Ancylobacter polymorphus: one gene and its partner. The protein of the gene in region 1 interacts with the protein of each later gene in a pairwise test. Links are inferred from orthologs where the notes say so. Each region holds a gene or a part of one and is shown in the gene's direction. Other genes may lie near its edges.

Region 1 (3,562 bases):
TGGAAGGTGCCCCGCGCCGTCCCGCCCGGCGCGTCTCGGTCTCGCGGTGGGCCGTGTCACGGGCCTCGGCATAGGCCATCTCAAGCAGATAAGACAGCATGTCCAGCTTGTTGCGGGCGGCGAGGGTCGCCAGTTCCCGTGAGAGGGCGGCGATGTACTCCGCCGCTTCCCTCACCGTCCTATGCGCAGGATCATTGTCGGTCACGTCAGGCGCCCGTGGCTGATAGCGGCACGGAACAGCGTACCACAGCGCCGCGACTTGTCACGCCAATTGCGTGCATTCATGAATATTACACAACCTTACCGAGCAGAGCGCGAAAGCGCTGCCACGGCGGCGACGGGTGCGCTGGAACAGCTGCGAAACCCTGCCCCGCGCATCCGTCTGCGGCACGGCGCGTGCTTGGCATTTGACACACCGGGGCCTCTACCCCATTTTCCCGGCCTCTCGGGGCTGGACCCTTCAAAGGACGTGGCGCGCACATGCAGGTCGTCATCGTCGAATCGCCTGCCAAGGCGAAGACGATCAACAAATATCTCGGCTCGGGCTACGAGGTTTTCGCCTCGTATGGGCACGTACGCGACCTTCCGGCCAAGGATGGGTCGGTCAATCCCGACGACGATTTCCGCATGCTGTGGGATGTCGATCCCAAGGCGCAGAAGCGATTGTCCGATATCGCCCGTGCGGTGAAGGAGGCGGACGGCCTCATTCTCGCCACCGACCCGGATCGCGAAGGCGAGGCGATTTCCTGGCACGTGCTGGAAGTGCTGAAGGAAAAGCGCGCGCTGAAGGCGCAGCCGGTCTCGCGCGTCGTCTTCAACGCCATCACCAAGCAGGCGGTGCTGGAGGCGATGCAGCATCCGCGCGTCATCGACGCCGCACTGGTGGATGCCTATCTCGCCCGCCGCGCGCTCGATTATCTCGTCGGCTTCACCCTCTCGCCCGTGCTGTGGCGCAAGCTGCCCGGCGCCCGCTCGGCCGGGCGCGTGCAGTCGGTGGCGCTGCGCCTCGTCTGCGACCGCGAGCGCGAGATCGAAACCTTCGTCAAGCGCGAATACTGGTCCATCGCCGCCCAGCTGGCGACGCCCCGGCAGGAGACCTTCGAGGCCCGGCTCGTCGGCGCCGACGGCAAGAAGATCACCCGGCTGGATGTCGGCACCGAGGCGGAGGCGGCCGATTTCCGCGCCGCGCTGGAAAAGGCGGATTTCAAGGTGCGCTCGGTCGAGGCCAAGCCCGCCCGCCGCAACCCCTCCCCGCCTTTCACCACCTCCACGCTGCAGCAGGAGGCGAGCCGCAAGCTCGGCTTCGCCCCGGCCATCACGATGCGCATCGCGCAGCGGCTCTATGAGGGCGTCGATGTCGGCGGCGAGACCGTCGGCCTCATCACCTATATGCGGACCGACGGCGTCGACATGGCGCCGGAAGCGGTCGCCGGTGCCCGCTCCGTCATCGCCCGCGACTATGGCGAGCGCTACGTGCCCTCCGCCCCACGCAAATACACCGCCAAGGCGAAGAACGCGCAGGAAGCGCATGAGGCGATCCGCCCGACCGATCTGTCGCGCCGGCCGAAGGACGTGATCCGCCAGCTCGAGCCCGATCAGGCCAAGCTCTATGAGCTGATCTGGCTGCGCACCATCGCCAGCCAGATGGAATCGGCCGAGCTGGAACGCACCACGGTCGATATCGACGCGAAGGCGGGCGGCCGGGCGCTGGAACTGCGCGCCACCGGCACGGTCATCAAGTTCGACGGCTTCCTCACCCTCTACCGCGAGGGCAGCGACGACGACGAGGACGACGAGGAGAGCCGCCGCCTGCCCTCCATGGCGGCGGGCGAGGCGCTCGCCAGCAAGGGCATCAAGGCGGACCAGCACTTCACCGAGCCGCCGCCGCGCTATTCCGAGGCGTCGCTGGTCAAGCGCATGGAAGAGCTCGGCATCGGCCGGCCCTCCACCTATGCCTCCGTGCTCGCCGTGCTGCGCGACCGCGAATATGTGAAGCTCGACAAGCGCCGTCTGGTGCCCGAGGACAAGGGCCGTCTCGTCACCGCCTTCCTCGAGAGCTTCTTCGACCGCTATGTCGAATACGACTTCACCGCCGACCTCGAAGAGAAGCTCGACCGCATCTCCAATGGCGAGCTGCAGTGGAAGGACGTGCTGCGCGATTTCTGGCGCGACTTCATGGCCGCCGTCGGCGAGACCAAGGAGCTGCGCGTCTCCGATGTCATTTCCGCGCTCGACGGCATGCTCACCGCGCACATCTTCCCGCCCAAGGAAGACGGTTCGGACCCGCGCATCTGCCCGACCTGCGGCACCGGCCGGCTGTCGCTGAAGGTCGGCAAGTTCGGCGCCTTCATCGGCTGCTCGAACTATCCCGAGTGCAAATACACCCGCCCGCTGGCGGCACAGGGCGCGGACGAGGCCAATGGCGGTGACGCCAACGGCACCCGCGTGCTCGGCACCGATCCGGTGACGGGGCTGGAAGTGACCATCCGCGCCGGGCGCTTCGGCACCTATCTCCAGCTCGGCGAGGGCAAGGACGGCGAGAAGCCCAAGCGTTCCAGCCTGCCCAAGGGCCTCGCGCCCGCCGATGTCGATCTCGACACCGCGCTGGCGCTGCTCTCCCTGCCGCGCGAAATCGGCCTGCATCCCGAGACCGGCGAGCCGATCCTCGCCGGCATCGGCCGGTTCGGGCCCTATGTCCAGACCGGCAAGACCTACGCCAATATCGAGCCGGGCGACGACATTCTCGCCATCGGCCTCAACCGGGCGGTGGCGCTGATCGCCGACAAGCAGAGCAAGGGCCCCGGCCGGCGCGGCGCGGTCGGCGGGCGCGAGCTCGGCGAACATCCCACGCTTGGCGGGGCGATCACCGTGCGGCCCGGCCGCTTCGGCGCCTATGTCAACCATGGCAAGGTGAACGCCACCCTGCCCAAGGACATGGACCCGGAAGCGGTAACGCTGGAACAGGCGGTGGAACTCATCACCGCCAAGGCCGGCTCCGCTCCGGCGAAGCCCGCGCGCCGCGCGGCGGCGAAACCCGCCGCCGAGAAGGCACAGGCGAAGAAGGCGGCCACCGCCAAAGATCCGGTGGCCAAGAAGCCGGCAGCGAAAAAGGCGCCCGCCAAGAAGGCGGCGGCGAAGAAGACGGCAGCCGGCTGAGCGCCGGCGCCTAGATCATTTCACTGTTTGACGGAGACAGTGAAATGATCTAAGTCTTTGTTTTGTCGCGTTTTCTTCACGCGAACCGGTATCCACTTCGCTCGAAAACGCGCTATTCCGGCAGCGGCGCGGGGGGATGGCCGGAGCGCAGCGGGCGCTCCTCCATCGCCAGCATGGCGAGCAGCGACACGCCCAGCGCGCCGGCCGCCGCCACGAACACCCAGCGGAAGGCGCCGGCGAGCGGCGCCACCTGCGCCCGCCCTTCGAGCAGCCGCTCCAGCAGCGCGCTGCTCTCGATGCCCGACAGGCCGATGACGATGGCGCCGAAGCCGGCGGTGAGCACCGCCGCGCCGAGAGAGCGGAACAGGTTCACCACCCCGGTCGCGGTGCCCATCTGCGGCAGCGG
Region 2 (3,144 bases), 1.1 Mb from region 1 along the record:
CGGTGCGGCGGCGGCGACGCTGCATCAGCTCGCCGCCCTGTGCGATGACGCCCGGCGCATCGTGCTGATGTGCGGCGGCGGCGCCGTCGCGGCGGCGGACGCGATCGAAGCGCTGGCGGAAAAGCTCGACGCGCCCGTGGTCATGACCGTGAACGCGCGCGGCCTTCTAGCCGGCCATCCCCTGCGCGTGCCGGCGAGCCCGAGCCTTGCCGCCACCCGCCGGCTCATCGCCGAGGCGGATCTCGTCATCGGGCTCGGCACCGAAATGGGCCAGACCGATTACGACATGTATGATGACGGCCACTTCCCCTCGCTGGCCACATTCGTGCGCGTCGACATCGACCCGCTCCAGCTCGCCCGCGCGCCGCGCGCGGACCTTCCCGTGCTGTCGACGGTGGAAGCGGCGGTCGAGGGCCTCCTGCCGCTCGTTGCCGCCCGCAGCGGCGACGGTGCGGCGCGGGCGGCAGCGACGCGCGAGGCGGCGTGGCAGGAACTGACGCCGAAAATCCGCACCGAGATCGGCGTGATCGAGGCGATCTACGCCGCACTGCCGGACGCGCTGGTGGTGGGCGATTCCACCCAGGCCGTCTATGCCGGCAATCTCTATCTCGATCTCGCCCGCCCGCGCGCCTGGTTCAATGCCGCCACCGGCTTCGGCGCGCTGGGCTACGGCCCGCCGGCCGCCATCGGCGCGGCGCTCGGTGCGCCGGAGCGCCCGGTGGTCTGCCTCACCGGCGATGGCGGGTTCCAGTTCTCCCTCGCCGAGATCGGCTCGGCGGTCGATGCCGGAACGCGGGTGATCTTCCTCGTGTGGAACAATGACGGCTATCAGGAGATCGAGACCTACATGGTCTCGAACGGCATCACCCCGGAGGGCGTGAAGCCCTCCCCGCCGGATTTCCTCGGCATGGCCGGGGCCTATGGCGTGCCCGCGCTGCGGCTCTCGGATGTGAGCGAGCTCGGCGCGGCCCTCACCGCCGCCAAGGAGCGCAACGGGCCGAGCCTGATCGAAATTCACCAGACGCGCACGCACGGCGCCACCGCCTGACGCGCCGCGCCTCTTCGATCCGGCGGAGGCATTTTCGCCGGAATTGGTCTAGACGGGGCCATGGTCGAGCGCTTCACCCTCATTGACGTGGCCCAGTGCCAGCAGGAGATCAAGAAAAGCCGCTTCCGCGCGGCGGCCGCGCCCGTGGCGGACGAGGCGGCGGCGAAGGCGTTCATCGCCGCGCAGTCCGATCCCGGGGCCAATCACAATTGCTGGGCGTGGCGGATCGGCGCCGCCTACCGCTTCAGCGATGACGGCGAGCCTTCCGGCACCGCCGGCAAGCCGATCCTCGCCGCGCTCGACGGGCAGAACCTAGACCGTGTCGCCGTGGTGGTCACGCGCTGGTTCGGCGGCATTCTGCTCGGCAGCGGCGGGCTGGTGCGCGCCTATGGCGGCACCGCCGCGCAATGCCTGCGCGAGGCCGCGAAGGTGGCGCTGGTGGAGACGGTGGCGGGGACGGCGGAGTGCGGCTTCAGCGATCTCGCTCTGGTGCAGGCGCGCCTCGGTGCCCTGCCCGGCGTGGAGGTCGCGGTGGAGGCCTTCACCGCGAGCGGCGCCATCCTGTCGATTGTGTCACCGGCCGCCCAAGTGGAGCCTGTGCAGCGACTGCTGTCCGACCTCACCAGCGGGCGCTCGCGGCTGCGATGGCAGGACGAGACGCCCGACGCCTGACGCCCCCCTCGCCCCCCGCCCTGCGTTTTCCGCAGGGCATCCGGCGTCGGCTGGCGACAATTTGGGCTGACGAAAACCCTGCACAGGTTCTAAGCTAACCCCACGCGGGCCCCTGCCCGTCTCCGCCAGCCGAGCACGTTTTTATGAACATCGCCGCCCCCCCGACCTCCCCCGCCGCCGCGCCCATTGCCGACGCCTTCGCCCACACGCCCTATGACGGGTCGCGCAAGGCGTTTTCCGTCGGCCTCGCCCCGCTCGACCTCGCGGAATGGATCGAGCCCGACGCCCACCTCGCCACCACGCTGGCCGAGCGCGCGGCGTTGATCCGCGACAAGCGCGACATCGTGGTGTGCGAGGAGCCGGACACCCGCGCGGCGCAGCGCGAGACGCTGGAGCTGCTCGTCGCCCATCTCACCGCGCGCTTTCCCGATCAGTACCGGCTGCAGGGCCGCCACCTCACCGTGACCGCCACCGGCCAGACCTTCGATCTCGACGACGAGAGCGAGGCACCGCTGGTCGTCGCCGGGCAGATCGTCTCCGACGATCTCGTGCTGCTGCGCAAAGGCGAGGCCGGCTACCGCCTCGTCGCCGCCGTGCTGTGCTTTCCCTCCGCCTGGTCGCTCACCGAAAAATTCGGCCAGTCGCTCGACGAACTCCACCGCGCGGTGCCGGGCTATGAGAGCAAGCTCGCCCGGGTGATGAACCGCATCTTCGAGAATCTGAAGGTCGATCAGCCGGTGTGGCGGGTGAACTGGTCGATCTATCCCGATGACGAGCGGCACCACCCCGAATCGAAGGAGCGCCCGCGCCACTGGTTCGAGGACCCCGCCCATCTCGCCCCGGAAGCCTTCGTGCGGGTGGAACGCCAGACCCTGCGCCGCCTGCCGGAGAGCGGCGACATGCTGTTCACCATCCGCATTCATGTCGACCCGTTCCTCGCCTTCCGCCGCCACCCGGAAGGGCGCACCCTCGCCGCCTCGCTGCGCGAGCAGATTCTCGGCCTCGACGCCGACCAGCTGGCGTATAAGGGGCTGACCGAGCACCGCGACGCCGTGGCGGCGGCGCTGGAAAGACTGGCGGCGGGCGACTGAACCGGCCGCGCATGTGGGGGGAAAGGCTGATGGTCTTCTGGGTTCCGTTGATCGCCTGGGCGCTCGCCATCGGCCTCGCCCTGCTGATGTCGTGGCGCGGGCCGCACCCGTTCTCGCTCGCCCTCGTGGTGGACCAGCTGCTGCGTTACATCCTGCTCCTGCCGGTCGGGCTGATGGGGCTGTGGGCCTTTCTGGGGCATGTGTTCTTCCCCGGCCAGGCGGCGGCCTCCATCGGCTGGGCGCCGAGCCCGTTCCAGTTCGAGGTCGGCATGGCCAATCTCGGCATCGGCGTCGCCGGTGTGATCGGTGCCTTTTTCGGCTCGCCGGGCTTCC

Evidence for each region.
Region 2: the proteins of topA (region 1) and K9D25_RS11630 interact in binary tests that used the Escherichia coli proteins (3 or more experiments, as listed by UniProt). The link is inferred for Ancylobacter polymorphus from one-to-one orthologs.

Annotation. Positions count from the first base shown.
Region 1 is NZ_CP083239.1:3,617,302-3,620,863, forward strand. What follows is about bases 107-3,356. They hold topA (type I DNA topoisomerase), read left to right. Parts: upstream 107-480; coding sequence 481-3,156; downstream 3,157-3,356. Other genes in these bases: K9D25_RS17330 (hypothetical protein), read right to left, coding at 107-205; K9D25_RS17340 (MDR family MFS transporter), read right to left, coding at 3,269-3,356. Also shown: more of K9D25_RS17330, read right to left, coding at 1-106; more of K9D25_RS17340, read right to left, coding at 3,357-3,562. UniProt on the Escherichia coli protein: Releases the supercoiling and torsional tension of DNA, which is introduced during the DNA replication and transcription, by transiently cleaving and rejoining one strand of the DNA duplex.
Region 2 is NZ_CP083239.1:2,467,540-2,470,683, reverse strand. Bases 83-2,914 are described here. They hold K9D25_RS11630 (IMPACT family protein), read left to right. Parts: upstream 83-1,108; coding sequence 1,109-1,720; downstream 1,721-2,914. Other genes in these bases: K9D25_RS11620 (DUF6790 family protein), read left to right, coding at 2,841-2,914; K9D25_RS11625 (heme-dependent oxidative N-demethylase family protein), read left to right, coding at 1,864-2,811; K9D25_RS11635 (5-guanidino-2-oxopentanoate decarboxylase), read left to right, coding at 83-1,048. Also shown: more of K9D25_RS11635, read left to right, coding at 1-82; more of K9D25_RS11620, read left to right, coding at 2,915-3,144.